4 regions of the Nonomuraea insulae genome follow, and region 3 is predicted to be linked to each of the others. Evidence: riboswitches for the same ligand, from Rfam matches in the RefSeq annotation. Region 3 holds a riboswitch; each other region holds the start of a gene.
The links. Region 3 has a riboswitch for cyclic di-AMP ahead of ACFPZ3_RS03775 (C40 family peptidase). Riboswitches for the same ligand answer to the same signal wherever they lie in the genome.

Region 1 (7,601 bases), on a different contig from region 3:
AGTACATGCAGTTCGTCCTGGGCGCCACCCCGACCGGCAGCGGGATGTTGCTGCTGCCGCTGATGTTCGGCATGCTCGCGGCGCAGCTCGTCGCCGGTCGCCTCATCAGCCGCGACGGCCGCTACCGGAGGTATCCGATCCTCGGCGGCGGCGTGCTCGTGGCGGGGGTGCTCGCGCTGACCGTGCTCGACGTGGGCACCGGCATGGTCCTGGCCTCCGGGCTCTCGGCGGTCGCGGGGGTCGGGATCGGGCTGGTCATGCAGAGCAGCCTCCTGCTCACGCTGGCCAGCGCCGAGCACCGCGACATGGGCGCGGCCAGCGGGACCGTCACGCTCCTGCGGACGATCGGCGGCTCGGTGGGCATCTCCCTCCTGGGCGCCGTCTACGGGAGCCGGGTGGAGGCCGGCCTCGGCTCCGGGGCGGGCGACGGGCTGACGCCGGAATCGATGACCACGCTGAGCGGCCCTGCCCGCGAAGCCGTGCGGGAGGCGGTCAGCGGGGGGCTGCAGGGCGTGCTGGCAGGGGCGGCGCTGCTGGGGGTGCTCGCCTTCGCCGCGGCCTGGTTCGTACGTGAGCAGGCGCGGGAACCCGCCGTCACGGGGAGAACCTGACAGTCGTCCGGCGCGTTGACCGGTCCGGTTCCGCCGGTAATCATGGCCGGATGGACATCGGCATCGCTGTTTATTCCAATTGCAACGGTCTGACCCCGCAAGAGCTCGGCCGGGCCGTTGAGGAACGTGGATTCGAGTCGCTGTTCTGGACGGAGCACACGCATATCCCGGTGCACAGCAGGCGCCCGTCCGGCGCCTCGACCCGGGGTTATGCCGAGACCGTCGATCCGTTCGTCGCGCTGGCCGCGGTCGCCGCGGTGACCACCACCCTGACCCTGGGCACCGCGGTCTGCCTCGTCGCCCAGCGGGATCCGATCACCACGGCGAAGGAGGTGGCCAGCCTCGACCAACTGAGCGGCGGGCGCTTCCAGTTCGGCGTCGGCGGCGGGTGGAACCGCATGGAGATGGCCAACCATGGCACCGATCCGCGTACCCGGATGGCCCTGCTCGCCGACCGGGTCCGCGCCATGCGCGAGATCTGGACCGCCGACGAGGCCGAGTACCACGGCGAGTTCGTGGACTTCGACCCGATCTGGTCCTGGCCGAAGCCCGCGCAGAAGCCGCACCCACCCGTGCTCGTGGGCGGGAACGGGCCGGGCACGGAGGACCGGGTGCTGGACTTCGGCGATGCGTGGCTGCCCCAGGTGGACATGATGGACGTCGAGGAGCTCACCCGGCGAGCCGCCACGCTGCGCGCCAGGGCCGCCGACGCCGGACGGGGACGGGTGCCGATCACGCTGTTCGGCGTGATCCCGGAGGGTGGCCCGATGCCCGAGCCCGGCCGGCTCGACGCCTACGCCAAGGCGGGCGCCGACCGCGGCCTGTTCACCCTGCAGTACCGCTCCGCCGACGAGGCGCTGTCCACCTTGGACCGATGGGCCACGCTCATCTCCCGCTGACACGCGTATGAATCTACAACGTAAAGGCGGCCAGCTCGTCCAGGAACGCCCGCGCCGTGGGCGCGCACCCGTCCAGCGACGGGACGGCCAGGGCCAGTGAGCGGCTCATGGCAGGCTCCAGCGGCCGGGTGACCACCGCGCCGAGGTCGGCGGGCAGGCCGAGCGTGGGCACGATGCTGACGCCCAGGCCGGCGCTGACCATCTCCAGGATGGCGGCGGGCCCGCCGGCCTCGAACGCGATGTCCAGCCCCACCCCCGCGGCCAGCGCCGCGCCCATGATCAGCGGCCGGCAGCCGGCGGTGGTCAGGATGAACGGCCGCCCGGCCAGGTCGGACAGGTGCACGACGGGCTGGGCGGCGAGGGGGTGTGCGGCCGGCATGACGGCGACCATGTCATGGGTGCTGAGGTGGGCGGTGTGCAGGCCGGGGGCGGGGAGGGTGACCACGCCGACCTCGGCGGCGCCGCGGTGCAGCCAGGCGCGGATGTCGTCGTCGACGCCTTCGAACAGGCGCACCCGGACCTGGGGGTAGTGGTCAGTGAAGGCGCGCAGCAGTCTGGCGACGAGCGTGCCGGTGGCGCTGGGCAGGCTGGCCAGGCGCAGTTCGCCGGTGATCTGGCCGTTGGCGGCGGCCACGTCGGCGCGGATGAGGTCGAAGTGGCGCAGCGTCTCGCGGGCCCGGGCGAGGGCTCGGTCGCCGGCCTCGGTGAGGGCGATGCCGTCGCGGTGGCGTACGAACAGGGCCGCTCCCAGTTCGCGTTCCAGGGTGGCGATGGCGCGGCTGACGGCGGGCTGGGACATGCCGACGTGGTCGGCGGCGGTGGTGAAGCCGCCGTGATCGGCGACCGCGACGAGCACTCTGAGCTGCGCCAATGTCATAGCGACATACCTTAGTTGGTATTTGACCTCCCCCTGGCCAGAACCCGATGGTTATGCCATGACGACGCGAAAGACGATCGAGGTCGACGGTCTGCGGGCCAGTTATCTGGCGGCGGGGGAGCGCGGGCCGGTGGTGTTGCTGCTGCACGGCACGTACTGGAGCCGGGTGTGGGCGCCGGTGATGGATCTGCTGGCCGCGGCCGGGCTGCGGCCGGTCGCGGTCGATCTGCCCGGCCTGGGGCGCTCGGAGGGGGAGCTGACGCCGGAGACGGCGGCCGTCCCGGCGCTGGCGGGGTGGGTGGCGCGGTTCGCGGCGGCGCTGAGGGTGGCGGAGCCGGTGGCCGTGGCCGGGCACGACATCGGCGGTGCGATCGCCCAGCACCTGCTGGCCGGGGGTGTGGCGAAGGTGGGCCGGCTGGCGCTGGTCAACTCGGTCACCTACGACTCCTGGCCGGTGCCGGGGGTGGCCCGCTACCGGGACCCCGCCGTAGTCGCCGCGACGACGGTGGAGGACGTGCTGGCCGCCCGCCGTACGGCCGTCACCACGGCGCTGGCCCGCCCGGCTTCGGAGGAGGAGCTGGCCGACTACCTGGGCCCCTGGAACGACCCGCGTGTCTGCCGGTCCTGGATGGCACTCGCGGGCGCCGCCGACAGCCGTTACACGCTGGATCTGGTGCCCGCGCTCAGGGCCGGCGCGACGCCCAAGCTGCTGGTCTGGGGCGAGGAGGACACCTTCCAGGAGGTGCGGCACGCCGAGCGGTTCGCCGCCGAGATGCCGGACACCCGGCTCGTCCGCGTCGCGGGGGCGGGTCACATTCCCATGGAGAACGATCCGGTACGGGTCGCGGGCGCGCTGGCGGAGTTCTTCCTGGGGTGAATCGGCGTATATGCCTTGACAGGAATATGCCCTTCTAGGAATATAAAGGCATGTCCGTCGATACGTTCTCCGTGCTCTCCGAACCGACCCGGCGCCGGATTCTCGACCGGCTCCTGACGGCCGAGAGCAGCGTGAACGAGCTGGTGGAGGCGCTCGACGTCAGCCAGCCCACGGTTTCCAAGCAGCTGAAGGTGCTCAGGGAAGCCGGTTTCGTCACCTGCCGCACGGAGGCTCAGCGGCGGATCTACCGCATTCACGCGGGTCCCTTCCGGGCGCTCGACGACTGGCTTCAGCCGTACCGCGCCCTCTGGGACCGGCATCTCGACGCTCTCGAGCGTCATCTCGACAACCTGGAGTAGTCATGACCGACGACGCATACCGCCCGAGCCCGCTCGGCCAGGTCGGCTGCGAGGCGACGGAGGATCGCTGGACCCTGGTCTTCACCCGCGACCTGCGCCACCCGCCCGAGAAGGTGTGGGCCGCGCTGACCGAGCCGGAACAACTCGCCGCGTGGGCGCCGTACACGGCCGACCGCGATCTCTCCAAGGCGGGCGGCGTCACGATCACGATGATCGACGACGACAAGCCCGTGGACATGGAGGCCGAGGTCGTCCGCGCAGAACCGCCGACGCTGCTGGAGTACACCCTCGGCACCGACCTGCTGCGCTGGGAGCTGGCGGCCACCGACGCCGGCGCCCGGCTGACGTTGCGGCACACCGTCAACGACCGCGAGTGGATCCCGAAGGTCGCGGCGGGTTGGCACCTGTGCCTCGACGTGGCCGAGAAGCTGCTCGAAGGTCATCCGATCCCGCCGATCCGCGGCGCCGCGGCGACCGCCTTCGGCTGGGCGGAACTCAACGATCAGTACGCGCGCAGGTTCGGCATCCCCAACACCGGGCTGCCGGAGCAGGTGAAGGGTCAGAGCGAGGGGTCTTGATCGGGCGGGGAAACGCGCGAGCGCGCGCCCCCCGTGCGGGGGACGCGCGCTCGATCGTGCCGGTGAAGAGTCCGTCAGGCGGCGTACTGCGGGTAGCCGTAGCCGACGACCTGCGACGTCGGACGGACGCGCTCCGCGACCGTGCCGTCGCCCGTGTTGCCCTCGACCGTGGAGATGGTGCCGTTGTGGTTGTCCTTGACGACGAACCCGACGTGGTTGATGTCGTTGAGGGACTTGCTGCCGCTCCAGGAGAAGAAGACCACGGCGCCGGGCTTGGCCTCGTTGCCGAAGCGGTGGTTGGCGGCGAACCACTTGGCGTGGGCGACGGTGTAGGCGTCCCAGCCGACCTGCGGGCGGGCGCCGGTCTGCTCGCCGACCCAGGAGACGAACATCGAGCACCAGGCGGCGTTCAGGTAGTCGGCGCGGCTGCCGCCGTCGCGGGCGACGGTCTCTGCGGCGCGCCGTGAGTCGGCGTACCACTGCTGGTACTTGGTGCCGCCGCCGCTGGAGTTCTCCGAGGTGCCCACCTGGGACTTGGCCAGGGAGAGGACCTGGTCGGCGGTGACGTTGACCTTGGTCTCGTTGGTCTTGGCGCCGTCCTGGTGGGCGGCGATAGCGGCGGCCGGGTGCCTGGCGGCGGTGGCCGCGGCGACTCCGGTGGCGGTGTCCGCGCTGGCCGTCACGGCGTTGGCGCCGAGGGCCGAGGCGAGGACGCTCGCGCCGAGGAGGGCGCGGGCGATACCGGTCTTCGTGGCAGCGGTGATTCGGTGCTTGGCCATCGAGGGGGTACTCCTTGCTTCCATGCCGCTTACCGGGTTAGCTGACGGGTTCGGGCGTGGAAGCTGCCCTACGGCACCGGAGTGCCGATTCACCCCAAAGGACATGGGTCCCCGGTTCCGCCCGAAGGCGGATTCAGCGGTCGCAATCCTGCGATCTTTCGTGCGATGGTCAGACATAGCCGGACAAACCGGACGTATGCCTCAAGATGCCTCATAAGGTAATACATGAGGCAAGAGGATTACAAATCCATAAAGTGCGGCTAGGCGAGTTGCCTCCGCGCGTCGGCCAGAAGCCCCATCATGGCAAGGGATTCGTCAAGAGGCATGATCGAGGATTCGGTCCTGCCTTCGGCCGTGGCGGCGCGGACTTCGCGGAGCTCTCCGGCGTATCCGTTGTCCGCCGGATCGAGTACGTGCTCTTCCGGGTCCATCGAGGGTCCCGTGAGGACGATCCGCTGGGGCGCCCAGAAAGGCGCCGGGATGTCCGCCCGCATCTGAGTACCTACAACACTGGCCAGGTTGGGGTAATTCCCCAGCAACGAGGTCGCCACGAGAGCGTGCCTTCCGCCGGGATAGAGCAATACGCCGGCCGCCTCCGCGTCCACCCCGTTGGGGGCCAGGGACCCGGTCATCCGCAGGTCGGAGGGCATGCCCAGGAGCATCTGGGCCAGCCCGAACGGGTAGATCCCCAGGTCCAGCAAAGCGCCCCCGCCCAGCTCCGGCGCCCACAGCCGATGGGCGGGGTCATAGGGGGAGGCGAAGCCGAAACTCGCCTGCACGGAGCGGATCTCGCCGAAGCGCGGGTCGCCCGCGATCCGCCGGACGAGGGGGTTGAACCTCATCCACATGGCCTCCATCAGGAACACCCGTGCCTCGCGCGCCAGGCGTACCATCTTCTCCGCGTCGTCCACGGTCGCGGCCAGCGGTTTCTCGCAGAGCACGGCTTTACCCGCGGCGATGGCCGCCTCGGCCACGGCCAGGTGCTGCGCGTGCGGCGTGGCCACGTAGACGGCGTCCACGGCCGGGTCGGCGCACAACCGCTCGTAGGAGCCGTACGCCGACTCCGCGCCCAACGTCGAGGCCAGGGCCTGAGCCCTGGCCAGATCCCGCGAACCGACGGCGGCCACCCGCATCCCGGGCTCCGCCACGATGGCCGCGCCCACGGTCCGCGCGATGCCACCGGTCGCCGCGATTCCCCACGTAAAATCTCGCACGCCCGAGATCGTATAGGGCGGGTAAATGAATGGGGTTATTCACCCCATTCACCTCCGTCACTCAGGTCACATTGAACGTCTCCGGGTCCGCCCCCAGACGCCGCCCCTTGTTCATCGCCCCGATGGCCGCCATGTCCTCGGAGTCGAGGATGAAGTGGAAGACGTCGACGTTCTCGGCGATCCGCGCGGGCGTGACGGACTTCGGGATGACCACGTTGCCGAGCTGCAGGTGCCAGCGCAGCACGATCTGCGCCGGAGTCTTGCCGTACTTCTCCGACAGCACCGTCAGCGCCGGGTCCTCAAGCAGCCCCTTGCCCTGCCCGAGCGGGCCCCACGCCTCGGTGAGGATGCCGTTGGCCTCGTGGAAGGCCCGCAGCTCCCGCTGCTGCAGGTACGGGTGCAACTCGATCTGGTTGATGGCCGGGGTGATGTCGGTCTCCTCCATGAGCCGGGTGAGGTTGGCGACCGTGAAGTTGGACGTGCCGATGGCCCTGGCCCGCCCGTCACGGTAGATCTTCTCCATCGCCTTCCACGCCTGCACGTACCTGTCCTGCCGCGGCACCGGCCAGTGGATGAGGAAAAGATCTACGTGGTCGAGCCCCAGGCGCGCCAGGCACTCGTCGAAGGCCGCCTCGGCGCGGGAGTGGTCGGCGTTCCACAACTTCGTGGTCACGAACACCTTCTCGCGCGGCAGCCCGCTCGCGCGCACGGCCCGCCCCACGCCCTCCTCGTTGCCGTAGGCGGCGGCGGTGTCGACGTGCCGGTAGCCCGTCTTGAAAGCGGTCGCGACCGCCTGCTCGGCCTCGTCGGCCGGGATCTGCCAGACGCCGTATCCGAGCTGCGGGATCTGCACACCGTCGGTGTTGAGCATGAGCGAGTTCATACCCTCCATTGTTCACGCCGCGTTTCTGAGCGCTTAAGCCGGTGGGGCTAGCTTGAAGCGGTCGTGAACGGGCCATCACTTCGCTGGGAGGGCAAGGAGTGGTCGAACAGGCGTCGGCCTGGGTGGAGTCCCCGCTCCAGATGCTGTGCGCCGTCGAGGCCCACCACGCCGGGCTCCTCGGCCCGAAGACGGCCGTCGTGCCCCGCGCGGGCCTGCGGCCCCTGAAGGCCACACGGCGCGAGCTGCGCTCGCTGGACCTCCCGGAGGGCCTGGAGCTGGCCGAACCGCGCGAGCGCATGCCCAGGCGCCTGCAGGCCGTCGGGGACGCCTTCTCCGGCAAGGTGCAGCTGCGCTGGCTCGTGTCCCGCCCCGGCCGCATCGTCATCGTGGACGACGGGCTGGCCACGCTGCGGCTGCTGGAGCTGATCGCGGCGGGCCCGTTCCGGCCGCTGCTGCGGGCCCGCGTCCGCTCCACCCGGCTGCGCGCCACGCTCGGCCTGGCGGCCGCGCTGCGGTTGCGCCTG
Region 2 (7,601 bases), on a different contig from region 3:
GCCCCGCGGCATCGAGGTGAAGTCGTTGAACATCGGCTCGAAGACCACGGGATACACGAACGAGGCCACGATCGTCAGCGCGAACGCGCCCAGCGAGGCGGGGATCCACCAGCGCCTGACCTTGCGGGCCAGCGCCACGAGGGCCAGCAGCATCACGCAGAGCAGGAACGCCTCCACGCCCAGGTTCTTCAGCCGGTCCCCCGCCCAGCCGGCCCAGTCCTGGGTGGACAGGCCGTAGTCCCGCATGATCGTCTCGAACCAGACACCCAGAGGCCACCTGACCAGCTCGACGATCGCGGTGATCACCACGACGCCGAGGATCACCCGCAGCCACCGCGGGCCCCTGAGCACCCCCAGCACCTTGGCCCCGAACGGGGTGGCGACCAGGAGCCCGGCGAAGATGATCGTGAGCGCCAGCGAGAGGTAGCTCGGCAGGCTCGTGGCCACGTCGAACGCCTCCGCCCTGGCGATCTGCGTGGCGCTGAAGTCGCGGGCCGGATCCGGCGGGCCGCCCGTCAGCACGTCCCACGGGGTGCTGAAGACGGCCACGGCCAGGATGGCCAGGCCGAGCAGCACCAGCGCGACGGCGGCCTGCCGTCTCGGCCCGCTTCTCCCCACGGGCGCCTCCCCATCGGGCTCCGTCGCACCCCGGCCGGACCGCGCCGCGGTGGCCGTTCCGCCCTCTTGAGGGTCGTCCGCGTCCAGTTGTTCGCTCATCCGCCTCCCCTTCACACGAGCTGATCCCGTACGCACTTCACACGAGCCGATCCCGTACGTACGCGCGCCACCTTTCCGTCAGCGTGGCGACGGAGAGTCCCAGGGAGGCGAGTGCCTTTTCGACGCCGGCCACCTGGGCTTCACGGTAGAGCCTCACCAGGGTCCCCTCACCGAACCGGTCAGCGAGGAAACGACACGCGAGCCACGCCTCCTGGTACGCACGCGCCAGCCGGCCCGGGTCCCGCCCGTCCGCCACGAAAGCCTCAGGGCCGGGCAAAGCGCTGGGCAAGCGTCCGGCCTGTATCTCGGCGGCGAGTTCGGCGGCGGCGCTCGCCAGGGGCAGCCCTGCGTCCCGGTAGCCGACATAGTCGGCGAATCCCTCGTAGAGCCAGACGGGGAGGTGGTCGGTACCGGCCGCGACATGGGTGAGCTCGTGGGTGAGGACGACGTCCTTCCCCGTGGAGGTGAGGGTGGCGAACGTCTCGGGCACGACGATCACGCGCCCGCCGTCGGCCAGCGCCGCCAGACCGTCGAGCCGGTCCGCGCGGGCCAGCCGGGCGGCCTCGCCTGCCGACTCCGGTACGACGATCAGGGCTCGTACGGGCCTGCCCAGCACCTGCGAGACGCGCAGCCCGGCCCTGTCGGCCCTGTCGGCCAGTTCGCCGAGTGAGCCCGCGCCGTGGCCCACGACGACGGAGCGCCGGCCGTGAGAGACGATCGTGGGGCCTCCTGGCCACAGGCCACGCAACTCCGGGGGGAGGGCGGGGATGCCGGGGGCGCTGGCGGGGGCGAAGGCGAGGAGCAGCAGGGCGGTCACCGCCGCGCGTCGGCTCACCTGCTCGGACACGCTGCCTGATGGTAGTCGGCCAATCCCGTGCCCGACATGCGCCAGCCTGCGCCCCACGGGCGAAACCTGCGCCCGACCTGCGCAAGTCTGTACCTGACGGGCGAAGCCCGCGCCCCACGGGCGAAATCTGCGCCCCACGGGCGAAATCTGCGCCCCACGGGCGAAGCCCGCGCCCCACGGGCGAAATCTGCGCCCGACCTGCGCAAGTCTGTACCTGACGGGCGAAGCCCGCGCCCCACGGGCGAAATCTGCGCCCCACGGGCGAAGCCTGCGCCCCACGGGCGAAATCTGCGCCTCACGGGCGGAGCCTGCGCCTCACATGCGAAAGCCCCGTCCGAACTCAGGAAAGTCTCCAGAGAATCCGGACGGGGCTTGTTCACATGCCGGGACGGACCGCGCCGACGAACGACGACCTGCGCCATCCGCCCAGCTTGTCTATGCGCACCCGTTCGCCTGTCCGCGGCGAATGGATCATCTTGCCCTTGCCGACGTACATGCCCACGTGGCCCAACCCGCTGAAGAACATCAGGTCACCTGGCTTCAGTTTGCGCCAGGAGATCTTGTGCCTGATACGGGCGAACTGGCTGCTCGCCACGCGCGGGAGTTTCACCCCGGCCCTCTTCCAGGCGAACTGGACGAGTCCGGAGCAGTCAAACGAACCAGGTCCTGTGCCCCCGTATCGATACGGGTCACCGATCTGATCCTTGGCCACGGCGACGGCCGTGCGGGCCTTCGATTTCTGCCGAGCGGCTTTGGCGGCCTTTCTCTGGGCCGTCGTGACCGACTTCGCCGAGGTCAGGGCGGTGGTAGCCGCCTTCACCGTCGTCGTGCCGGCCGATGCGCTCGTCGTCGCCGCTTGAGCCGTGGGGGCATGGAGGACGAGACCTCCGGCCGTCACGGTCATCGTGAGTGCAACGCCACTCAGGGCAAGGCGGGACAGGCGGGGGTTCTGCAGGGAGTTAGACAGGATTTCTCCTTGTGTCTTCCACGAACGCCTACCGGGTTAGCTGACGGATTCGGGCCTGGAAGTCGCCCTACGGCGCGATTGGCGCGCCGATTCACCCCTGATCCCTGGGGAAACATGGGATCGCTGGGTCCCCGGCTCCGTGCCTCCTGGCTGCACGGATTCGGCAGGTCGCAAGCCCCGATTTGTCTGCGATATGGGGATATCGGGAGCGACCGGCGGATATTTATCTGTCTCGCATCGGGAGGGACCGATGCCGGTTCGCAGCGACATGGCTTGTTCACCGCGACGACGCCAGAAGCTACGCCGAACGGTCAAGGATCGGCAAAGGGTGAACCCGGTTGTAAAGATCAGATAGTGGTGTCGGTCAAATGCCGAACCCCTGCTGGAGCACCAGGTTCCGTTATTGAAATGTGACCCTGCTCACACTTGGACACAGCGGCTGTTGTCAGGTCCCAATCATCACTCGCGCCCCAAACGTCACATCTGAAACGCGACCACCCGCGCCGGGGAGCGCTCTCGCGATCACATCGCGATGGCCTACGAGGTGACGTAGTAGTCACGAAGATGGTCGATTCCGGAGCTTCACGGAAGGGCTTTGACCTGCGCAAAAGCGCTTACACCCGACCAACCGGCATGACCGAAACCTTTGGTGACAAACAACACAGCCGTCCGGCAGCCGAAATCCCCGCCGGCAGAGACCGAAACGGCGGGCATGGCGGCGAACGCTTGAACCACGGAAGTCGGGCAACTCGGGCTCGCGTAACGGCGGCTCGCCACTGAATGGTCAGAGGGCGTTTCCTGGAGGGCCATCAGGCGGAGTGCGGCGGGTGGTTGGCCGTGGCAGCGCGTAAAGGATGGGGCTAAGACGTTTCCTGGAGGGCCGTCAGCGGAGTGCGGCGGGTGGCCGACCAGTCACGGCGTAAAGGATGGCGCCAAACGCGGGTCAGGGCGTTTCCTGGAGGGCCGTCAGGCGAAGTGCGGCGGGTTACCGGCCATGGCAGCGCGTAAAGGTGCGCGGGTCAGTCCTGGACGGCGGTCAGCCGGAGCGGTCGGTGGACAGGCCACCCACCGCAGTCGAACTAAGGGAGAAAAGTCACGGACGGATCGCGCCGACGAGACCGCCCCCGTAGGCGGACAGTTTTACGACCTTGACGACGTCGCCGGTCTGCGGCGCATGGACGATATTCCCATTGCCCGCATAAATGCTGACGTGTCCGAGCCCATTACTGAAAATCAGGTCCCCGGGCTGCAGGGCGTCCATGCTCACCTTGCGGCTGGCCCCCCAGGCCCACTGCGACCACGTCGTACGCGGCAGCGAGACCCCAGCCGCCGCCCAGGCCGCCTGCGTCAGCCCCGAGCAGTCGAAGCCGCCAGGACCCGTCCCGCCGAATATGTACGGCTTGCCCACCTGCGCGTAGGCGAACCGCAGCACCGCGGCCGCGTTCCCCGAGGCCGCGCCGGTGTATTTGAGGCCCACGCTGTTCGGGTTGCCGGCGTTGTAGGCCCCGAGCTTCTTCAGCAGTTTCTTCTGCTGCTCGACCAGCTTGAGGATGTCGGAGCGCTCCTTCTGGACGGAGTCCCGCTCCTTGTCGGCGCCCCGCAGGGCGTCCTGCGCCTTGTCGCGGTCGGCCTTCAGCCCCCGGTTCGCCTGGTTGAAGGCCGCCAGCTTCCGGGCCCGCTCCTGCTGCACCTGGCCGGCCACCGCCAGCCCCGTCAGCATGCCCTGGGGGTTCTGCGAGCCGAGGATGCCGGGCCAGGAGGTCACGTCCTCGCCGAGCTTGTAGCTGTCGACGGCCATGCCGATCACCTGAGCGCGCAGGTCCTCAACGGTCGCCAGCTTGCGCTTGTAGCTGTCGTTCAGCGTGGTGTAGGTGGACTTGGCCTTCTTGTAGCGCTCTGTCGCCGTGTTGTACCGGTCGACGACCTTGTCGGCCTTGTCGTTGAGCTTGTCGAGCTTGGCCTTGGCTTGGCCGAGAGTGGGTTTGGGATCGGCGACCGCCGCTCCCATCGGGATCAGCACCAGCCCGAACATGAGACCCGTGGCCACCGGCACCCGGCCAAACCTCACTGTATCGCCTCCATGGGATTACATCTGGGGCGAAATAGTACAGAAGTGGCGGGTGGGCCATGACCCAAACGCGGCAATTCGTAACCTACGCGCGACCCAACCGGCGCAGCAGCAAAGCCGACGGAACGGGTCTGGCTCCCATGCGCCTGACCGACTCGGCGACCTCGCGGTCCGACGACACCACGGCGATGGCCCGGCCGGGTGGCTCAGCGCGTACGAGCTGGCGGATGAGGTCGTCGGCGATCTCCCCCGGCGCGCTGAACAACACCCGCACCCCGCGCGGCGCCACCACCTGCACGGGGGCGTTGAGCTCGGCGCCGTCGAACACCACGGTCACCTCGACCCTGGTCTGCGCCACGAGCCCGCCGAGCCCGGTCATGAGACGCGTGCGCTGGTCGGCGAGCGTGTGGGTGCCGTAGCCGGTCTTGGTGACGTTGTAGCCGTCGATGATCAGGTGCACCTGGGGCAGCGCCAGGAGCTGGTCGAGCAGTTGCGGGTCGTCGTCGGCCAGGGCCCGCGCGGGCACCCCGCGCACTCCGGGTCGCTCGCCGGTGACCGCCGCGACCGAGTCGGCGGGTCGGCTGATCGTGGTGGGCAGGGCCAGCTCGCGGCGCAGCCCGGCCGAGGCGTCCTGCAGCGCGTCGAGCAGCACCCGGACGCGGGCGTCCTCGATGCTCCTGCCCTCGCGGGCGGCCCGGCGCGAGGCTTCGAGCTGTTTCTCCACGTCGGCCAGCCGCTCGCGCAGCCGCCGCAGCTCGGACTCGCCGGCGCTGCCCGCGACCGTGGCGGCCGTCCTGGCCTCCTCGGCGACGTGCTCCATCTCCTCGGAGCGCCGCGCCGCGGCCTTGGCCCGCTCACGGGCGTCGTGCAGCTTGCGGCGCAGGTCGGAGTTCTCCGCGCGGGCCGACTTGATCTGCTCGCGCAGCCGGTCGGCCTCCTCCTTGGCGGAGCTCTTCTGCGCGGCGAGTTGCTCGCGCAGCCGGGTCACCACCTCTTCGCGCTCGGTGCCCTCGGCCGCCACCGCCGCCTGCTCCAGGTCGGTGCGGGCGGTCTCGATCATCTCCGCCCAGCCCGGGGGCCTGGTGAGGTATGCCGCCGCGGCCACCAGCACGGGGTCGGCCGCCGGGGGCACGTTGCCCTCCGCCAGCGCCGTGACCAGCTCCGGCCAGCCGGCCGCCACGGACTCGGCGACCAGTTCGCGGAACTTCTTGTCGTTCTCGAGCTGCGCCGCTATGGGGGCACTGCCGAGTTTGGCCCGTTTACGGGGGTCGAACTTGGCGATGCCGCGCAGGGGCGGCGGTATGGAGACAGCGGGCATCGTTCCGAGGACCTGAGAGGCCAGATCGACCACGTTGAGCCGCACCTGCTCGGGAAGCGGGCGAGCCAGGCCTTCACCCGCTGAACTCATCCCACTTGTCCCTTCGTGACATGCCCTTTCAGACAAGGGTACGGCTGTTGCGTACCTGACCGTAACGAGCGTCTCTATATGGACAAGCGCTTGCTAGGCGGTATACGACTGTCGAAGGGCACATGTCCAGCCGGGAGGCCCACCGTGACAGAGCCGATGCGCACCTCCACGCGTGACCTGGAAGAACTGCGGGAACGCACCGCCGTCTGGCTCCGGGGCAGGATCGGCGGGAGCGTCACCGTGTCCGAGATGTCCAGACCGTCGGAAAACGGCCTGTCAAGCGAGACCCTGTTCTTCACCGCGACCTGGGAGGCCGGCAGTACGCGCTGCGTAGCCAGGCTCGCACCAGCGGTGGAAGCCGTTCCCGTTTTCCCTGCCTACGATCTCGGGGCGCAGTTCGAGATAATGCGGCTGGCCAGGGAAAAAGCTGGAATCCCAGCGCCGCGGGCCCTGTGGTTCGAGCCGGATCCCGGGCCGCTCGGCTCGCCGTTCTTCGTCATGGAGCGGGCGGACGGGGAGGTGCCGCCGGACGTGCTGCCATACACGTTCGGAGGCTGGCTGCACGATGCCTCCCCCGCCGACCAGCGCCGTTTACAGGACTCGAGCGTGGGGATCCTGGCGGCGCTGCACCAGAGCGCGTTCACGCCGACCGAGTTGTCCCCGTTCGGAACCCCGGGGCTGCGCGCGCACGTCGAGAGACAGCGCGCGTACTACGAGTGGGCGCACGGCAAGCATCGCATTCCGCTGCTGGAGCGGGCGTTCGACTGGCTGGAGGCGCACTGGCCGGACTCTCCCGGGCCCGACGTGCTCTCCTGGGGCGACGCCAGGATCGGCAACATCATGTTCAGGGACTTCACGCCGGTCGCGGTGTTCGACTGGGAGATGGCCGCCGTGGGGCCGCGCGAGCTGGACCTGTCCTGGATGATCTTCCTGCACCGGTTCTTCCAGGACCTCACCACCGGTGCGGGCCTGCCCGGCATGCCCGGCTTCATGCGCCGCGCCGACGTCTGCCGCACCTACCGCGAGCTGACCGGCTACGAGCCACGCGACCTGGACTTCTACGAGATGTACGCAGCCCTGCGCCACGGCGTCATCATGGCCAGGGTCTGGCAGCGCAGGGTGCACTTCGGCGAGCAGCCCATGCCGGACGACCCCGACGACCTGGTGCTGCACCGGGCGACCCTGGAGGAGCTGCTCGCCGGCTACGAACCGGCGTCGTAGACGAGCAGCGCCACCTGGACCCGGTTGTTGAGGCCGAGCTTGGTGAGGATCCGCGAGACGTGCGCCTTGACCGTGGGCACGCTCATGAACAGCTCCCGCCCGATCTCCGCGTTCGACTTGCCCTGCCCCACGGCCATGGCCACCTCCCGCTCCCGCTCGCTGAGCCGGCCGAGCAACTTCTTGGCCCGTTCGGTACGCTCCCCCGCCCCGCCGTCGGACACGTGCGTGATGAGCTGCCGCGTCACCACCGGCGACAAGATCGGCTCCCCGTCGGCCACCTGCCTGATCGCCCGCACCAGGTCGCCGGGCGCGATGTCCTTCAGCAGGAACCCGGCCGCCCCGGCCCGCAACGCCCGCAACACCTGCGCGTCGG
Region 3 (7,601 bases):
AGGCACTCCGAGCATCTCACTGATCACCATGACCGGAAGGGGGTAGGCGAGTCCGGACACGAGGTCGGTTTCCTCCGGCAGCGCGGCGATCAACTCGGCGGTGATGGCCTCGATGCGCGCGCGCAGCCGTTCGAGCATGCGCGGTGTGAAGGCCCTGCTCACCAGGGCGCGGAGCCTGGTGTGGTCGGGCGGGTCCATCCACAGGAACGACACAGCGGCCTGACCTGTGCCTCCGTCGCTCCACGGGTCGTAGTCGCGGCCGAAGCGCGGCTCGCGGAGCAGCGTCGTACAGAGCGCGTGAGTGGTGGCGACGAGCAGTCCTCCACGCGTACGGAAGAGAGCGCCACGTGCGCTCATCTCGCGGTAACGGGAATAAGGATCATGCAGAAATTCGCCGTCGAACGGATCAAAACCCAGAACGTCGACTGCGCTCATTGATGCCGGATCCAGCGACTCGGAAGGCTCGACGAGGTCGCTCATCGCGAAGTGATCGGTTCTGACATATCGGCAGTACGCCATATATATCGGATCATGTCAATAGCATTCGTCAAGCGTGGCGATTATCGTGCTTGACGACCTTTCCAGGATGCGTTTACCGTCTGCGAGGAGCGACTTTGGCCCGGTTGTGAGGTCAAAGGTTGCTGTTGGGGGGGAGGGCTCCCGATGGATGTGCTCACTGAAGGTGTTGAGCTGAGCCATGCGGACGTCGCGTTATTGGCGGAGCTTGCCAAGGGGGTCACAGTAGATCGAGTGGGCAGACGTCTGGATATCAGCGGTCGTACCGTGCGCCGGAGGTTGCGGGGCATCTGCGACCGCATCGGTGTGGCCACGGCGATCGAGGCCGTGGCGTGGGCGGCCCGCCGCCAGTTGATCTAGCGGCGGGCGGCCACGGGGAAATGTGATGGCAGGTCGGCTCGGCCGGCTCAGTCGGTTGTGGCCGGCTCAGTCGGCTCAGTCGGCTCAGTCGGCTATGCGCACCGCGCCGGCGAACGGCCGCCGGTCGAGTGAGGCGATCCGTACCACGTCACCGGTCTGCGGCGCGTGCACCATCATGCCCCCGCCGAGGTAGATGCCCACGTGGTGCAGGTCGCCGTAGAAGAACACCAGGTCGCCCGGCCGCAGCTCGGAGCGTGAGATGTGCCTGCCCGCGGTCCACTGGCTGCCGGTGTAGTGCGGCAGGGAGATGCCCACCTTCTGGTAGGCCGCCATGACCAGCCCTGAGCAGTCGTAGGTGCTGGGGCCTGAGGCGCCCCAGACATACGGCTTGAGCTGCTGTGTGAGCGCCCACCGGGCCGCCTGCGCCGCCTTGCCGCCGCCGATGATCGGCAGGTTGACGCGCTGCGCCCGCGTGCCGGCCTGTCCGGCCTCGCCCAGCGCCCGCTTGAACAGGTTGCTCTCCACCCTGGTCACCAGGTTGGTGATCTTACTGCGCTTGGTCTCGAGCTCGCTGACGAGCTTCTGGACCTCCTCGATACGCGTCTTGGCCCCGGACTTGGCGCGCTCGGCGGCCTCCCTGGCCTTGGTGACCTGGTTGACCTCCTCGCCCTGCTGCTGCTCGAGGATGTAGGTGGTGGCGGCGCGGTCGAGGAAGGTGTCGGGGTCCTGGGAGGTGGTGAACGCCAGCGCCTTGCCCAGGCCGCCGGTCATGTAGGCGTTCTCGGCGAGCATGGCGGCCTTGGCGCGCTTGGCCGCCAGGTCGGCCTCGCTGGTCGACAACGTCTTCTCCGCGGCCTCGGCGGACTTCTTGGCGGTCTTGAGCTTCTCCCGCTGGCCGTTGTACTGCTCGGTCAGCGTCTCGATCTCCGTGTGCATCTTGTTGACCTGCTTGGCCAGGGCCTGGAGCGAGGGTTTGGGGTCAGCCGACGCCGAGCCGACGGGGATGGCGATCAGGAATGCGGCGATTGTGAGACTCACCACACCGAACCGATGTGGTCGCCTGGCCCGTTCCGGAGGGCGGGCGTTCTTGCCCGCCGTCTTCCCCCCACCGTTGAGCGTGCGCTTCACCAACCAGCTCCTCTCATAGACGCCTACCGGGTTAGCTGACGGGTTCGGGCCGGAGCAGCCCTACCGAACGCTCGGATTCACCCCATTGGTGACGCTGGAGGACGTCACCGGCGGGTCCCCGGCTCCCCTCGCGGGGATTGGGCGTGTTCCTCGCGCGCCGATACGGGGGCGACACGCAGGGAACATCGTCGCAGGACACTAATGCACTCCAGGTTCGTGCTCAACCAGAACTGCCGAGTCTGTAGAGGTTTCACAACCGAAGGGTCACAAGGTGATCTCGTGCACACTCGTGCAGAACAGACTTTATGTCCTCTTTGCCGTCGCCCTCACCCCAACCCGGCCAGGGCATGCAGGCACGCGCCCATATGACCAACACATGTAACAGGATGGGCCGAGACATGGGAGTTAGGTCTGAGCCGTAATGACATCTGTACTCTGGAGAGCCATGGAGCAGGTGGCCGAACTGACAGCGTCCGAGACCGCGCCCGAGAGCGCGGTCGTGGTCAGGCGTGCCCGCACGCCTGACGTGCGCTTGGTCAGGGCTCTGGTGGACACCTACGCGGGCGCGGGGCCGCGGCTTCTGAAGAAGGCCACGGTCACGCTGTACGAGGACGTACAGGAATTCTGGGTGGCCGAGCGGGGAGGGCAGGTCGTCGGCTGCGGCGCGCTCCACGTGCTGTGGGAGGACCTCGCGGAGGTTCGCACCGTGGCCGTGGATCCCGAGTGCCGGGGGATGGGCGTCGGCCATCGGATCGTCTCTGCGTTGATACAGCACGCAAAAGATCTAGGTCTGCAACGTGTATTCTGTCTGACTTTTGAGGTCGACTTCTTCGCGAGACATGGCTTTCGCCCGATTCAGGGCACTCCGGTCTCACCCGAGGTGTACGCCGAACTGCTGGCCTCGTACGACGAGGGTGTGGCGGAGTTCCTCGACCTGGAACACGTCAAACCGAACACCCTGGGCAACACCCGCATGCTGCTCCATCTGACATCGGGTGACGCAGACCTTGACCAGTTGGAAAGGTGATTGTTGATACCTATGTCGATACGTTGGGCAGCACAGGCATGTGTCCTGACACGTGCCACATGCGCACTTGGAGCGAGGTGACACGGTGAGCACCGGACAGCCGCCGTACCCACAGGACGATTCCGGCGAGAATTCTGCGCCTGGCACCCCCTACGGGCAGCAGCAGAACACGGGCCGCCACCCCGGCGAGCCCGACCCCGACGTCACTGTGGTCGGCTACCGGGCGGACGACGCCTACGGGCAGCAGCCCCAGTACGGACAACAACAACAGCAGCAGGGCTACGGCCAGCAACAGCCCCAGTATGGGCAGCAGCAGCCCCAGCCCGGTTACGGCCAGCAGGACTATGGCCAGCAGCAGGGCTACGGCCAGCAGCAGCAGTCCCAGCCGGACTACGGCCAGCAGGCCCAGTACGGTCAGCAGCAGGGCTACGGTCAGCAACCGCAGTCCGGCCAGCAACCTCAATACGGGCAGCAGCAGGGCTACGGTCAGCAGCCGCAGTCCGGCCAGCAGCCTCAATACGGGCAGCAGCAGCAGCAGTCCCAGCCCGGTTACGGCCAGCAGGACTACGGCCAGCAGCCCGGCTACGGCCAGCAGCAGCAGTCCCAGCCTGGTTACGGCCAGCAGGACTACGGCCAGCAGCCCGGCTACGGCCAGCAGCAGGACTACGGGCAGCAGCAGGGCTACGGCCAGCAGCCGCAGTCCGGCCAGCAGGCCCCATATGGGCAGCAGCCCCAGTCGCAGCCCGGCTACGGCCAGCAGCCTCAGTACGGGCAGCAGCAGGACTACGGGCAGCAGCCCGGCTACGGCCAGCAGCAGGACTACGGCCAGCAGCAGCAGTCCCAGCCCGGCTACGGCCAGCAGGACTACGGCCAGCAGGGCTACGCTCAGCAGCAGTACGCCGACCCGCAGCAGCAGCAGTACGGCGGGCAGCCCGGCTACGGTCAGCAGCCGCAGCAGTACGCGCAGGGCGGCTACGGCCAGCCCGGCTACGGGCAGCCCTACGGCCAGCCGGTCGGCGTCCAGCCGCCCGGGGCTCCGGCTCCGCTGGCGGAGTGGTGGCAGCGACTGGTGGCCAGGATCATCGACGGCGTCATCTTCGGCATCGTGCTGGTCGTGGTCCAGCTCATCCTCACCCCGCTGTACCCCTCGTACAGCTCGATCACGGGGCTCACCACCGGCCTCACCTTCGCCCTGCTGTACTACGTGGCCGTCTCGGTCTTGGCGACCATCATCTACGTCGTCTACGACTTCATCCTTCACAAGATGAAGGGCCAGACGGTCGGGAAGATGGTGCTGGGCATCAAGGCCGTCCAGGTGGGCGGGCACGTGCAAGCCGGCGGCCTGCCGACCGACGTGGCGGTCAAGCGGGCGGTGCTGACCGTGGGCGGCTACATCCTCTACTGGGTGCCCATCCTCGGGGCCCTGCTCGCGGGCGTCGCCTACGCGCTCAACGGAGCGTCGCAGCTCTGGGACAAGCCGCTGCACCAGACCTTCGCGGACAAGTTCGCGAAGACCGTGGTGGTGAAGATCAAGTAGTCTTCCGCACACGCAAAACAGGGGCCGGCTTCCCGCCGGCCCCTGTGTTTTGTCCGCCCGCTCCGTAGAGAATGTTGTCCTGGAGACCCCGAGCCGCCGATGACGCGAGGTGGGAGTTATGGCCGGGACGGCGCCGTGGCAGGACACGCGGCCCGCGGAATGGTGGGAACGCCTCGCTGCCCGACTGATTGAAGCACTCGTCTTCGGGGTCTTCTATTACATTCTGTTCATCGTGCTGTGGGGCTTCTTCCGAACTGTCGGGATGTCGGAGGTGTTCGGCGGGCGTCTGCCGGGCGTGTTCGCGTGGTTGGCGGCGGGGCTGGGTTATGCGGTCTACGACTGGCGGGCGCATTCCCGCCACGGGCGCACCTTCGGTAAGGCGATCATGAGGATTCGCCTGGCTCCGGCCGGTCTTCCGCCCCGTGCTCTGCTCAAACGAGCGCTGGTCTATCCGGCGCCCGTCATGCTGATGGGCATTCCGGTCGTCAATCTGCTGGCCGGAATGCTGCTGTTCGGGGTGGGGTTGCTCATCCTGATCGACAAGCCGCTGGAGCGGGGGCCGCACGACAGGCTGGCGGGAACACGCGTCGTAAAAGATCTTCGCTGAGTCAGCCGTACCTGCGCCGATGCCTTTTCGCAAAATTTTCGCTTGATCCGGTAAGGAGCCTGGAGAGACTGGCATTAGGCTATGGGGCGTCCGGGTTGCCGGATGTTGGCGCCCCTGCGACACGCAGGGCATCTCTGTGCCGCTATGGTCGGGTGCGGGTGGTTGTCGCCTGCGTGTCATGAGGGAGCGGGCTCCCCGTGGCCGCGCTCCAGCGCTTAATGCGCCCCCGAAACCCCGCTAGCCGTGGAGGCTGAGGACGAATGGAAGCCCTAACAGACGTATTGTCAGCGCTCCTCCCCCCGGTGGTGGTGGGTGGAGCCTTCATCTTTGGCGTCGTGAAGTTGGTCCGGTCCGAGGCGCTGGGAGGCCGTCGAAACCGCGAGGATCAGCCCGAGAGCCAGAACTGATCGGCTAGTCAGCCGAATCCCCGTAGCGCTGAATTGTCTCCACGCCTTTCCGGGTATATGTTTGGGCAGGCGAATGAAACAATGCTCCGCGAAAGGATTGCGTACATGGCCAAGCAGATCCAGGAGATTCTCATCGATGACCTCGATGGGGGCGAGGCCAATGAGACGGTCAGCTTCGCTATTGACGGCTCCTCCTATGAGATTGACCTCAGCGACCTTAACGCGAAGAAGCTGAGGGACGCTCTCACGCCTTTCGTGCAGCACGCGCGCAGGGCGGGCGCCGTATCCACACGTCGCCGCGGTCGCGGCGGCAACCGCGCGATGAGCCGCGAGAAGAGCTCGGAGATCCGGCAGTGGGCCAAGGCTCACGGCCTGCCGGTCAGCGAGCGCGGCCGCATCGCCTCGACTGTCGTGGAGAAGTACGAAGCTGCTCACTAAGGGGCCGGCTCTCGACCATGCGCTTATGATGCTCGCCTTGGACCCCGGCGGCCGCCATAAGCGCATGATCGTTTCTGTGGCGTTCCCGAAACCGGGACCGTCTCGGACGAAGGTCTCCAGATACGCCCAAATGTGGGCGTTTTGGGCGTGCGTTCCGGCCTGACTCTGCCGCCGATTCACTGGCCGCTGTTCGGATATGTGACAGCGCCGCGCATAGTGTGTGTGCCGATCGTACGTTGAATGAGGCATGGCGGCCCCGTACGCATTGTCACGACGGCGACGGGGCCGGTCTCCTACATGGAACGGGCCACAGGGAAATCGCGGGTGTCGTTAACCCCGCGACGGTCTTCACGCGCTGTAGCGCTAAATCCCCGCCCTCGACGGCGTTCCGGCCCCCGTATGGATGCGCGCGACCCCGGGATAACCCTCCCGTTACGGATGCCCGGCGCCCCCGGAAAACCCGGCCGGTACGGATGTGCTGGAGCTCCGGATAACCCGGGCCCCTGGATCTGCCCGGAGGAGCATAACCCGAGAGCATGAGCTTGCCTCACACAATGCCGCTTCCCCGGCACGCGCCCACAATGCCATCAAGCTGTGAGTGCGCTGTGAGTCGGCGGATTCCGTGTGCAAGGTGAGCCGGCGAATGCCGCACAGTGCCGGGGACGGCGTCTCATGATGCGGGATGAGTTCGGTAACCCGGCTGACCGGATGACGGCATTACCGATTACCGTGCGTACCACGCGTACCGGATGAGGGGCGGCAGGTGCGGGATGCGGTCCGTGCGGCGTTGTGCCCAGGGCGTAGCCCCGCTCGCTTGGCCAAGCATTGCGTGGGGGACATAGGATGATTGCGTAACAGATACGGACGCGGCATCTCCGATGCGCGGCCGAAGAGGCGTCCCCGCGCCGGCTTCGGGCCTGACGTCCGACGGCCGGTCCGTGTGGGATCAGGCACGCCGCGGGCGGCAATTGACAGCCGCTTCTCTGAAGCGGCGTAAACCTCGTTCGCTTGCGGCGTATCGGGAACACGTCACCCCCGAACGGTAGTTGGATGGAGGGTGAACGCCCTGCTCTCGGGGAACGTCTCTGATATAGAGCGTGTCAGCGGCAGTGGGCACGGTTCGCCGAGCCAGGGCTAACATGCGGGAGGACGGGACCGGATTTACCGGCCTGACTGACCGCTCTGTGAGGAGCGACGAGATGTTCGAGAGGTTCACCGACCGAGCGAGGCGTGTTGTCGTCTTGGCCCAAGAAGAGGCCAGGATGCTCAACCACAACTACATCGGCACTGAGCACATTCTTCTTGGTTTGATCCATGAAGGTGAGGGCGTAGCCGCCAAGGCTCTGGAGAGCCTCGGCATCAGCCTTGAGGGTGTGCGCCAGCAGGTCGAGGAGATCATCGGCCAGGGCCAGTCGGCTCCGTCGGGGCACATTCCGTTCACCCCGCGGGCCAAGAAGGTCCTCGAGCTGTCGCTCCGTGAGGCTTTGCAGCTGGGTCACAACTACATCGGCACCGAGCACATCCTGCTCGGGCTCATCCGCGAGGGTGAGGGTGTGGCTGCCCAGGTGCTGGTCAAGCTTG
Region 4 (7,601 bases), on a different contig from region 3:
ATCAGATAGGCAGCGTCTCGACCATGAAACTCTCTCCTCGTCTCATCGTGCCCGACCCGGATCGCGCGTCGGCGTTCTACCAGGACGCTCTCGGCGCCGAGCAGGTGTTCCGTGCTCCGCTGGGCGACGATGGCCGGCCCGCCGTCGTCGATCACCGCATCGGTGGTTCGTCCTTCACGGTCTCGCCGGCCGTCTCCTCGTGGGAGTGGCTCTCACCGAGTGATCTCGGTGGCTCCGCGGTCCTCCTCGAGATCGAGGTCGACGACCCGGACGCGGTCGGCGAACGCATGATCACCCATGGCGCCGAGGTGGTCGTGCCGATCGAGAACCGGGACTACGGCAAGCGCTCGGGCCGCATCCGTGACCCGTTCGGCCACCTGTGGATCATCACCGGCGAGCTTCGCTGAACCGGCCTCCGCCGCCGTCCAATGCGACGTGGCGGTTCTTCGCCTTCGGGGGGCAGGCGATCGGCGCCCTCCCCGGCGGTGCGGCAGGGGCCGCTCTCGGATTTCGGGCGACCCTGGTCGTGAGCTCCGGCCTGATGCTCGCCGGCACCGCCGTGGCCCTGGTCTCTCCGGTACGCGTGTTACGCGACCTGGCGGACGCCCAGCGGCGGATCTAGCCGGTCTTCTCCGCGGCGGCCTTGGCGGCGTCGGAGAGCAGGCGGGCGCGGTGCTCGGGTGAGATCCACCTTCGGTTGACCAGCAGGGCGTGGATCCGCGTGGTGTTGGTGACGTCCGTCATTCCGCCGTGCCGCTACCACCCAGGAAGCAGGGAACGCTCAAGCAGCGTGGCGGCCCAGGGCGCGCAGCTGCTCCGGGCTCAGCACGGAGACGTTCTGGTCGAGGGGGGCGTCGGTGTACTGGTGGATGGCCCAGGACTTCCAGTCCGCGGGCGGGGTCACCGTGCCCTTGCCCACGCCGTAGCGGGCGACCCACAGGGGGTATTCGGCCAGGCCCTTGCCGTAGGTGTTGGCGAAGTTCCAGCCGCTGTAGAACATCGGGACGATCCCGGTCTTGGCCTTCACGTGCGACAGCCACGCCTTGGCCCAGGCGTTGACCTCGTCGACGGACTGGCCGTCGGCCGTCTCCAGGTCCAGGACCAGCAGGTCGCCGGGCTTGGCGGGCTGCGCGTTCACCACGGAGAGGAAGTGGTCGGCCTCGGCGATGGGGTCGTTGCCGGGGCGGCCGTAGTGGTAGGCCCCGCGCACGATGCCCTTGTCGCCCAGCTCACGCCAGTGCCTGGCGAAGGAGGAGTCGCGGTAGTCGGTGCCCTCGGTGGCCTTGATGATGCCGAACTGGGCCGAGCTGGCGCTCCAGTCGTACAGCGGCTCGTAGTGGGAGATGTCCAGGCCGTACGTGAGCGCTCCGGCCTCCTGCCGGGTGCCGTGCGGCGCGCCGTGGTCGGTGGTCCAGGCGGACGCCGTGCCGGTGACCGCGGTGATTCCGGCCAGGAGAGCGCCGGCGACGGCCAGGCTCAAGCGCTTGGAGTTCTTGGTGTTGAGCATGAGGGTGTTGACTCCTTGCTTGGTCTGGATCACCCCAAGGGACGATTGGTGAAAGACGGCATCGACAATGGGTACGCCGCTACGGATAAAGGTACGTATTTCCCTAAAGAGCGGCAAAGGTGATGTAGGGGATAGAGGCTCACATAAGCCTGAAATGCCGACCAGACCGGGGATTCACCGCCGGGTAAATCTTCTTTGTCAGAAATGTACGGCGTCCCCGTTGAGGTAGCGCCCGGGCGACGTGCCGACGGTTCGCCGGAAGGCGGCCAGGAAAGCGCTCGGAGTCGCGTATCCCACGGCGTGCGCGGTTTCCGACACCGGGCGGCCCTCGGCGAGCAGCGGCAGGGCGGCGCGCAGCCGCGTGTGGGTGCGCCAGCGGTCGAAGCTCATGCCCGTGTCGCGGACGAACAGCCGGGTCAGCGTGCGCCGGCTCACCCCGATGGAGCGGGCGTGGGCGTCGAGACTCCGTGGGTCCGCGGGGTCGGCGAGCAGGGCGTCGGCCACGGCGCGCACGCGTTCGTCCACGGGTTCTGGAACGTCGATCGGCAGGGTGGGCAAGGGGTGCAGCAGGTCCAGCACCACCGCCTCGGCGCGCAGGCGCGCGTCATCGGCGAGGTCCTCGCGGGCGAGGTGGCCGATCAGATGGGCCAGCAGTCCGTCCACGCCGACCGCGGTGGGCTCCGCCCAGTTCAGGGCGCACCGCTCCGGATCGAGGTAGAGGCTGCACAACACCGCGTCGCGGGTCGCCCCGGTCTGGTGGACGACCCCCGCAGGCAACCACAGGGCCCTGCTGGGCGGCAGGATCCAGTACGAGTCGGCGACGGCGACGCCGAGCACGCCGCTGCGCGTCCACGCCAGTTGGTGATGGGTGTGGCTGTGCGGGGAGATCCACTGCCCTGATTCCAGCGGGAAGTGCCCGACGACGATCACCCCTGCGGAGGCCGGGGGCGCGGTGTCGACGGCCTCGATCATGGACTTCCGCATGCCGTTCAGGGTATGTCCTCAGCGCGACACACCCGTGTCGCATCGCGAATCATGGCCGGCGTGCTGCGAATCCCGCCCGGAGCAGGTAAAGAATTTTGCCGCGATCCCCTTTGGCGTGGGGGTTTCTGTTGCCCCTTCCAGGGGATGGCTTGCATCTTTCTATGCGCTTCGCTTACGTTCGAGGACTTGAGGCGTGCTTCATGACGCCTGCATATTGCCGAGACCCGCGTCTGTGAACGCGGCCGCCTAATTCGCGATCTCGCGGAGCCGGGGACCCACTTTTCTCCGGGGTGAATCGGTGCGCCTGGATCGGGCGCCCTGTAGAGCACTTCCACGCTCGAACCCGTCAGCTAACCCGGTAGGCGCATGGAAGCAAGGAGCAATTCCCGTAATGCCTAAGTACAGCTTCACCCATGCCCTGATGCCCGGAAAACTGGCCCGGTTCGCCGTCGGGATGAGCGTGGCGGCCGGTGCCGCTCTCGCCGCCACCCCGGCCTTCGCCGCCGATCACGACGTCCAGAAGCCGGCGCATCAGGTGAGCGCGCAGTCTGTGCTGAAGATCGCCGAGTCGCAGATCGGTGTGTCGGAGAACGCCGCCGGCGGCGGCACTCCGTTCCACAGCTGGTACATGTCCTCGCCCCGCGCGCAGGAGACCATCGCCCGCGACGGCGGCACCCTGCGGACCTACGCCAACGCCCCGTGGTGCGCCATGTTCGTCTCCTGGGTCGGCGAGAAGGCCGGCGCCCGTCCCACCGTCGGCTGGGACGCCTACACCGTTACCTACGCCAAGTGGTTCCAGGCCAACCATCGTTGGGGCACGCTCGCCAAGCCCGGCGCCGTGGTCTTCTACGACTGGAATGGCAAGAGCACCACGGGCATCGACCACGTGGGCCTGGTGAAGCAGGACAACGGCAACGGCACGATCACCACGATCGAGGGCAACACCGGAAACGGCAAGGTCGAGCAGCGGGTCCGGCCGAAGTCCCAGGTCGTGGGCTACGGATACCCCGACTACAGGGCTTGATCGCAGAAGAGCTCCTTGCCATGTGCGATGGTCAAGGGAGAACGGGTGGCGCAGGAGAGATTCCTGCGCCACCCGTTGCTTTGTGTCGGCATGACCTGCGACCAAGCTCGGCTGCGACCGCGGTCGCATGGCGGGCACGGGGTCAGGAGACGGGTTCGATCCATACGTTGCGGAAACGGGGGTTCTCGCCGGGATCGCCGTGGTCCTGGAGGCGGATCCCGCCCGACGCCGAGCTCTCCGGGATGTGGTCGCCGGTGCCGCCGTCGATGGCCACGTCGTCGTGTACCACCACGCCGTTCCAGACGACCGTCACCCGCGCGTCGTCGGTCTTGACGCCCGCGCTGGTGTAGCGGGCCGCGCGGAAGGTGATCTCGTAGGTCTGCCACGTCCCTGAGGCGGTGGCCATGTTGCGGTCGGGCGCGCGTTTGGAGTAGATCGAGCCCGCCTCGTTGGCGGCCGGCGTGGTGTCGCCGTACGACTCGAGGACCTGCACCTCGTAGCGTTCCTGGAGGAAGATGCCGCTGTTGCCGCGCTGCTGCCCGGTCACCTCCGGCGGGTAGTCCGGCTCGTACCACTCGGCGTGCAGCTTGAAGTCGCCGAACGTGCGCCGGGTGCGGATGTCGCCGCCGTAGGACTCCATGGAGCCGTTCGCGATCGGCCAGGTCGCCGCTCCGCCTGCCCGTCTCTCCCATGCCGCCAGGCCGGTCCCGTCGAAGAGCGTGATCCGCTCCGCCTTCGACACGGTGATGTGGTCGAGGCCGAGTTGTCCCGCGTCGCCGGAGTCGTACCTGTAGGCGATGGTGTTCGCGCCCCGCTTCAGGTCGAGGGCCTCGGTCTGGACGGCCCAGTCGCCGGAGGCGGCCAGCCGCACCTGCCTGACCTTGGTCCCGTTGACGTACACGCTCACCGACGTGCCGGTGTCGGCCGCGTAGCGGAGCCCGACGGTATGCCTGCCGGGCGAGTCCGCACGTACCGAGAACGAGGTGCTCGCGCCCGCGGTCGTGTAGCCGTCGACGAAGCCCGCGCCGGTGTGGCCCTGACGGCCGGTGCTCACCTTCGCGCCGCCGCGCAGCTGGGCGTTCTCCGCCTCAAGTACGGGTCGCGCGGCCACGGTGACGGAGTCCAGGTTGACGTTGCCCGTGTCGCCGCTGTCGTAGGAGTAGGCGATGGTGTTGGCGCCCGCCTTCAACGTGAGCGGTTCGACCCGGGTGGCCCACTGGTCCCACGTCTCCGTCGTGGCCAGCGGCACCTGCCTGACCTTGGTCCCGTTGACGTACACGCTCAGCGACTTGGCGCCGGGCGCCGGGTTCGGGCCGTTGGAGTAGCGCAGGCCCACGTGGTACGTGCCGGCCTCGGCCGCGCGTACGGCGAACCGCGTGGCCGCGCCCGCGCTCCAGAAGCCGTCGACGAAACCGGCTCCCGAGTAGCTCGGATGGTCGGTGTTCAGCTTCGCGCCGCCGCTCTGCGCCGCGCTCTCCGCCTCGTAGACGGTGTCCGTCACCGGGCCGCCGACCAGCGAGTTGAGCGTGTACCAGGCTTCGGTGCTCCACAACGACCGCCCTGATGCCGAGCTGAACGGACGCGGTGACCGCAGGTGCACCACCCGCCCCGGCTTCAGGCCCGCGATCTTGAGCGTGACCTTCTTCCCGCCGGAGGCCGGAATCGCGGAGGTGACGGTCAGCGGCTCCTCATCCACCTTGGGCCCGCCGTAGGTGGCGGCCGCGACGTAGCGCCACTGGGTGACCTGGTATTTGGCCGCCAGCGACGTGGCCGTCTCCGCCGACAGCGGCTCGGTGTACTCCAGCTCGAAGCCGCCCTCGATCGCGCGCATCTTCACGATGTCGAACGCCTTGTCCTCGCCCGGGGTCAGCTTCTGCAGGCCGTAGGTGAGCTTGCCCGGCTGGCCCCAGTTTCCGCCGGCGCCCAGACCGCCGGCGTAGATGGCGCCGTCAGGCCCCAGGCTGATCCGGTTGACCCCCGCTTCGAGTCCCTGGGTGAAGCGGAAGACCGCGCCCTGGTACTCGCCGTTGACCTTCTCCAGGTAGGCCCGCTGGATCCCGCCGTAGGTGACGTCGCCGAACAGCATCTGCCCCGCGAACCTGCCCCGCCTCATGACCAGCGGAGTGCTGGGGGAGTTGGCGATCTCGTTGTGCGGCAGCCACAACACGGGCTGGGTCACCGGCTCGTCGTCGAACGGGCCGTCAGGATTGGTGTGGTGATTGAAGAACCGGTCCTTCTTGATGTGCACCAGTTTCGAGGCGGGCAGCCAGCCGCCCTGGTTGTCCAGGACGAACAGCTCACCCTCCGGACCCCAGCCGAGCCCGTTGGGCGTGCGCAGACCGCCGGCGACGTACTCGACCGCGCCGGTCGCCTTGTCGATCTTGATGCTCGTGCCCCTGTCCCGCGCCGGCTGCGGGTCGGTGGTGGCGCCGCCGTAGTCGATGGCGACGGAGAGGTTGATGTAGAAGTGGCCGTCACGGTAGAGCATCCCGAACGCGAACTCGTGGAAGTTGCCGCTGAACGGCCAGGTCGCCACGGTCCTGAGGTTGTCGGCGACCTCGTCGCCGTCGGTGTCGTTCAGCTCCACCAGCCGGGACTTCTCCGAGACGTAGAGCTTGCCGTCCACGTACTTGATGCCCATGGGCTCCTGCAGCCCGCTGGCGATCTTCTTGGTGGTCACCCGCGCGGGTGAGGTCGCGCCGGTGACGTTGCCGAGCAGGTAGACCTCGCCGAGCCTGGTCTCCGAGCCGCCCCAGGTGGCGATCGCCAACCGGTCGTCGGGCAGCCAGTCCATCGCGGTCACCTGCGGCTGGAAACCTGCCGGGCGCAGGTCGGTGAGCGTGAGGTCAGGGTGTACGGACGCCAGGGGCAGCCCGTCGCCGGGGGAGTCGGCGCCGCTCTCGCACTCCTTGCGCCCGGGGGCGGTGACGCGCACCACGTCCGCGTCGGTGCTCAGCACCGAGGTGGGAACGACGGCGAACCCGGCGGATCCAGGTGGTCTCCACTCCAGCTTGAGCTGCTGGCCGTACAGGTGCTCGAAGTGGTCGACGCGCAGCGCGTGGTAGCCGGCGGTCAGGGTGATCGTGCCGTCCAAGGCGATCGGCCCGTGCCGTCCGTCGTTGGTGATCACGACGGTGTCGTCGATGCGCAGCCTGGAGCCGTCGTCGCTGGTGAGCCGGAACTCGTACGTGCCCGCGGCGGGAACGTCGATGTTGCCGATGGCCTCGGTGACGAACATGTCGGTCAGGCCGAAGTCGGCGTCGGAGACCCAGTCGATCGTGGGCATCAGCTTGTCCACGTTGGGAGTCTGACCGGGCTTGAGCGTGCAGAGCTTGGACAGTTCGACCTGGACGTCGTAGGTGCGCAGGGTGACGCCCGGCTCCTGCGGCGGGACCGCCGCATGCGCTTGAGCGGGTACGACCAGGCAGGAGAGTGTGGTGACCAGTAAGACGGATAACAGGGGTAATTTCCGCATGACGTGTCCCATCTCCGAGAGGGGGCCGCGTTCGGCGTGGGCGGGGTGCGGCATCGCCGGGACAGCTGTGATCCATCGGCGGATGCCGGGTCTCATTCGCTGGAACGTGAATGGGATAACGCTGCTCTGCGCCGTAATATAAAGCGAGATCTTCGTTTTGCCCATAGCCTTTCGCCGAAAATCGGAGAAAGTCGCGACATGTCGAGGCGGAAGGGGCGCGGCGGTCACATGTCGTAGGCCTTGGTGACGGAGATCTTGGTGTCGCCGAGGAACAACCAGTCCGGTGGGGCGATGAAGCCGGGAAGCGCGGCCATCTCACCGGGGTTCGGGCTCACATCGGTGACCCGCAGCCGGATCTTGCCGCCGGAAGCCTCCTTGACGGCCAGCGACACCTCGACCCCCTCCGTTCCCGCGGCGTGGAAGACGAATCCCGCCGGGTCGGCCGTGATGGAGCGGCCCCCGACGGTCAGCGAACGCACCGTCGCGGTGTCCCCGTCCACCCGCAGGCCGACCATGTTCGCTCCACGCTCGGAGCGGAGCCGGACGCGCAGGGTTCGTACGCCCTGCTGGGTCGTGTCCGCGAGCACCCGCAGCGAGGGCGCCGGCAGCGC

Region 1: it holds a riboswitch for cyclic di-AMP, as region 3 does, so the genes downstream of both, ACFPZ3_RS51190 (CHAP domain-containing protein) here and ACFPZ3_RS03775 (C40 family peptidase) in region 3, are expected to answer to the same signal.
Region 2: it holds a riboswitch for cyclic di-AMP, as region 3 does, so the genes downstream of both, ACFPZ3_RS52275 (C40 family peptidase) here and ACFPZ3_RS03775 (C40 family peptidase) in region 3, are expected to answer to the same signal.
Region 4: it holds a riboswitch for cyclic di-AMP, as region 3 does, so the genes downstream of both, ACFPZ3_RS24990 (CHAP domain-containing protein) here and ACFPZ3_RS03775 (C40 family peptidase) in region 3, are expected to answer to the same signal.

The regions. Positions count from the first base shown of each region.
Region 1 is NZ_JBHSPA010000073.1:296,502-304,102, forward strand. It holds gene ACFPZ3_RS51160 (MDR family MFS transporter) at 1-611, shown strand, start outside; gene ACFPZ3_RS51165 (LLM class F420-dependent oxidoreductase) at 662-1,510, shown strand; gene ACFPZ3_RS51170 (LysR family transcriptional regulator) at 1,524-2,387, opposite strand; gene ACFPZ3_RS51175 (alpha/beta fold hydrolase) at 2,446-3,264, shown strand; gene ACFPZ3_RS51180 (ArsR/SmtB family transcription factor) at 3,315-3,623, shown strand; gene ACFPZ3_RS51185 (SRPBCC family protein) at 3,626-4,201, shown strand; gene ACFPZ3_RS51190 (CHAP domain-containing protein) at 4,276-4,980, opposite strand; cyclic di-AMP (ydaO/yuaA leader) riboswitch at 4,992-5,129, opposite strand; gene ACFPZ3_RS51195 (Gfo/Idh/MocA family protein) at 5,241-6,194, opposite strand; gene ACFPZ3_RS51200 (aldo/keto reductase) at 6,256-7,077, opposite strand; gene ACFPZ3_RS51205 (hypothetical protein) at 7,176-7,601, shown strand, end outside.
Region 2 is NZ_JBHSPA010000080.1:36,056-43,656, forward strand. It holds gene ACFPZ3_RS52265 (M48 family metallopeptidase) at 1-717, opposite strand, end outside; gene ACFPZ3_RS52270 (gluzincin family metallopeptidase) at 755-1,564, opposite strand; gene ACFPZ3_RS52275 (C40 family peptidase) at 1,941-2,468, opposite strand; cyclic di-AMP (ydaO/yuaA leader) riboswitch at 2,542-2,707, opposite strand; gene ACFPZ3_RS52280 (C40 family peptidase) at 3,625-4,599, opposite strand; gene ACFPZ3_RS52285 (NYN domain-containing protein) at 4,685-6,007, opposite strand; gene ACFPZ3_RS52290 (phosphotransferase family protein) at 6,152-7,228, shown strand; gene ACFPZ3_RS52295 (response regulator) at 7,210-7,601, opposite strand, start outside.
Region 3 is NZ_JBHSPA010000006.1:210,659-218,259, reverse strand. It holds gene ACFPZ3_RS03785 (cytochrome P450) at 1-357, opposite strand, end outside; gene ACFPZ3_RS03780 (LuxR C-terminal-related transcriptional regulator) at 664-876, shown strand; gene ACFPZ3_RS03775 (C40 family peptidase) at 961-2,004, opposite strand; cyclic di-AMP (ydaO/yuaA leader) riboswitch at 2,010-2,158, opposite strand; gene ACFPZ3_RS03770 (amino-acid N-acetyltransferase) at 2,450-3,031, shown strand; gene ACFPZ3_RS03765 (RDD family protein) at 3,117-4,568, shown strand; gene ACFPZ3_RS03760 (RDD family protein) at 4,687-5,175, shown strand; gene ACFPZ3_RS03755 (histone-like nucleoid-structuring protein Lsr2) at 5,688-6,020, shown strand; gene ACFPZ3_RS03750 (ATP-dependent Clp protease ATP-binding subunit) at 7,220-7,601, shown strand, end outside.
Region 4 is NZ_JBHSPA010000027.1:590,200-597,800, forward strand. It holds gene ACFPZ3_RS24970 (VOC family protein) at 24-407, shown strand; gene ACFPZ3_RS24975 (hypothetical protein) at 619-744, opposite strand; gene ACFPZ3_RS24980 (glycoside hydrolase family 25 protein) at 782-1,540, opposite strand; gene ACFPZ3_RS24985 (AraC family transcriptional regulator) at 1,706-2,491, opposite strand; cyclic di-AMP (ydaO/yuaA leader) riboswitch at 2,725-2,871, shown strand; gene ACFPZ3_RS24990 (CHAP domain-containing protein) at 2,883-3,515, shown strand; gene ACFPZ3_RS24995 (3-keto-alpha-glucoside-1,2-lyase-like domain-containing protein) at 3,658-6,990, opposite strand; gene ACFPZ3_RS25000 (M20/M25/M40 family metallo-hydrolase) at 7,215-7,601, opposite strand, start outside.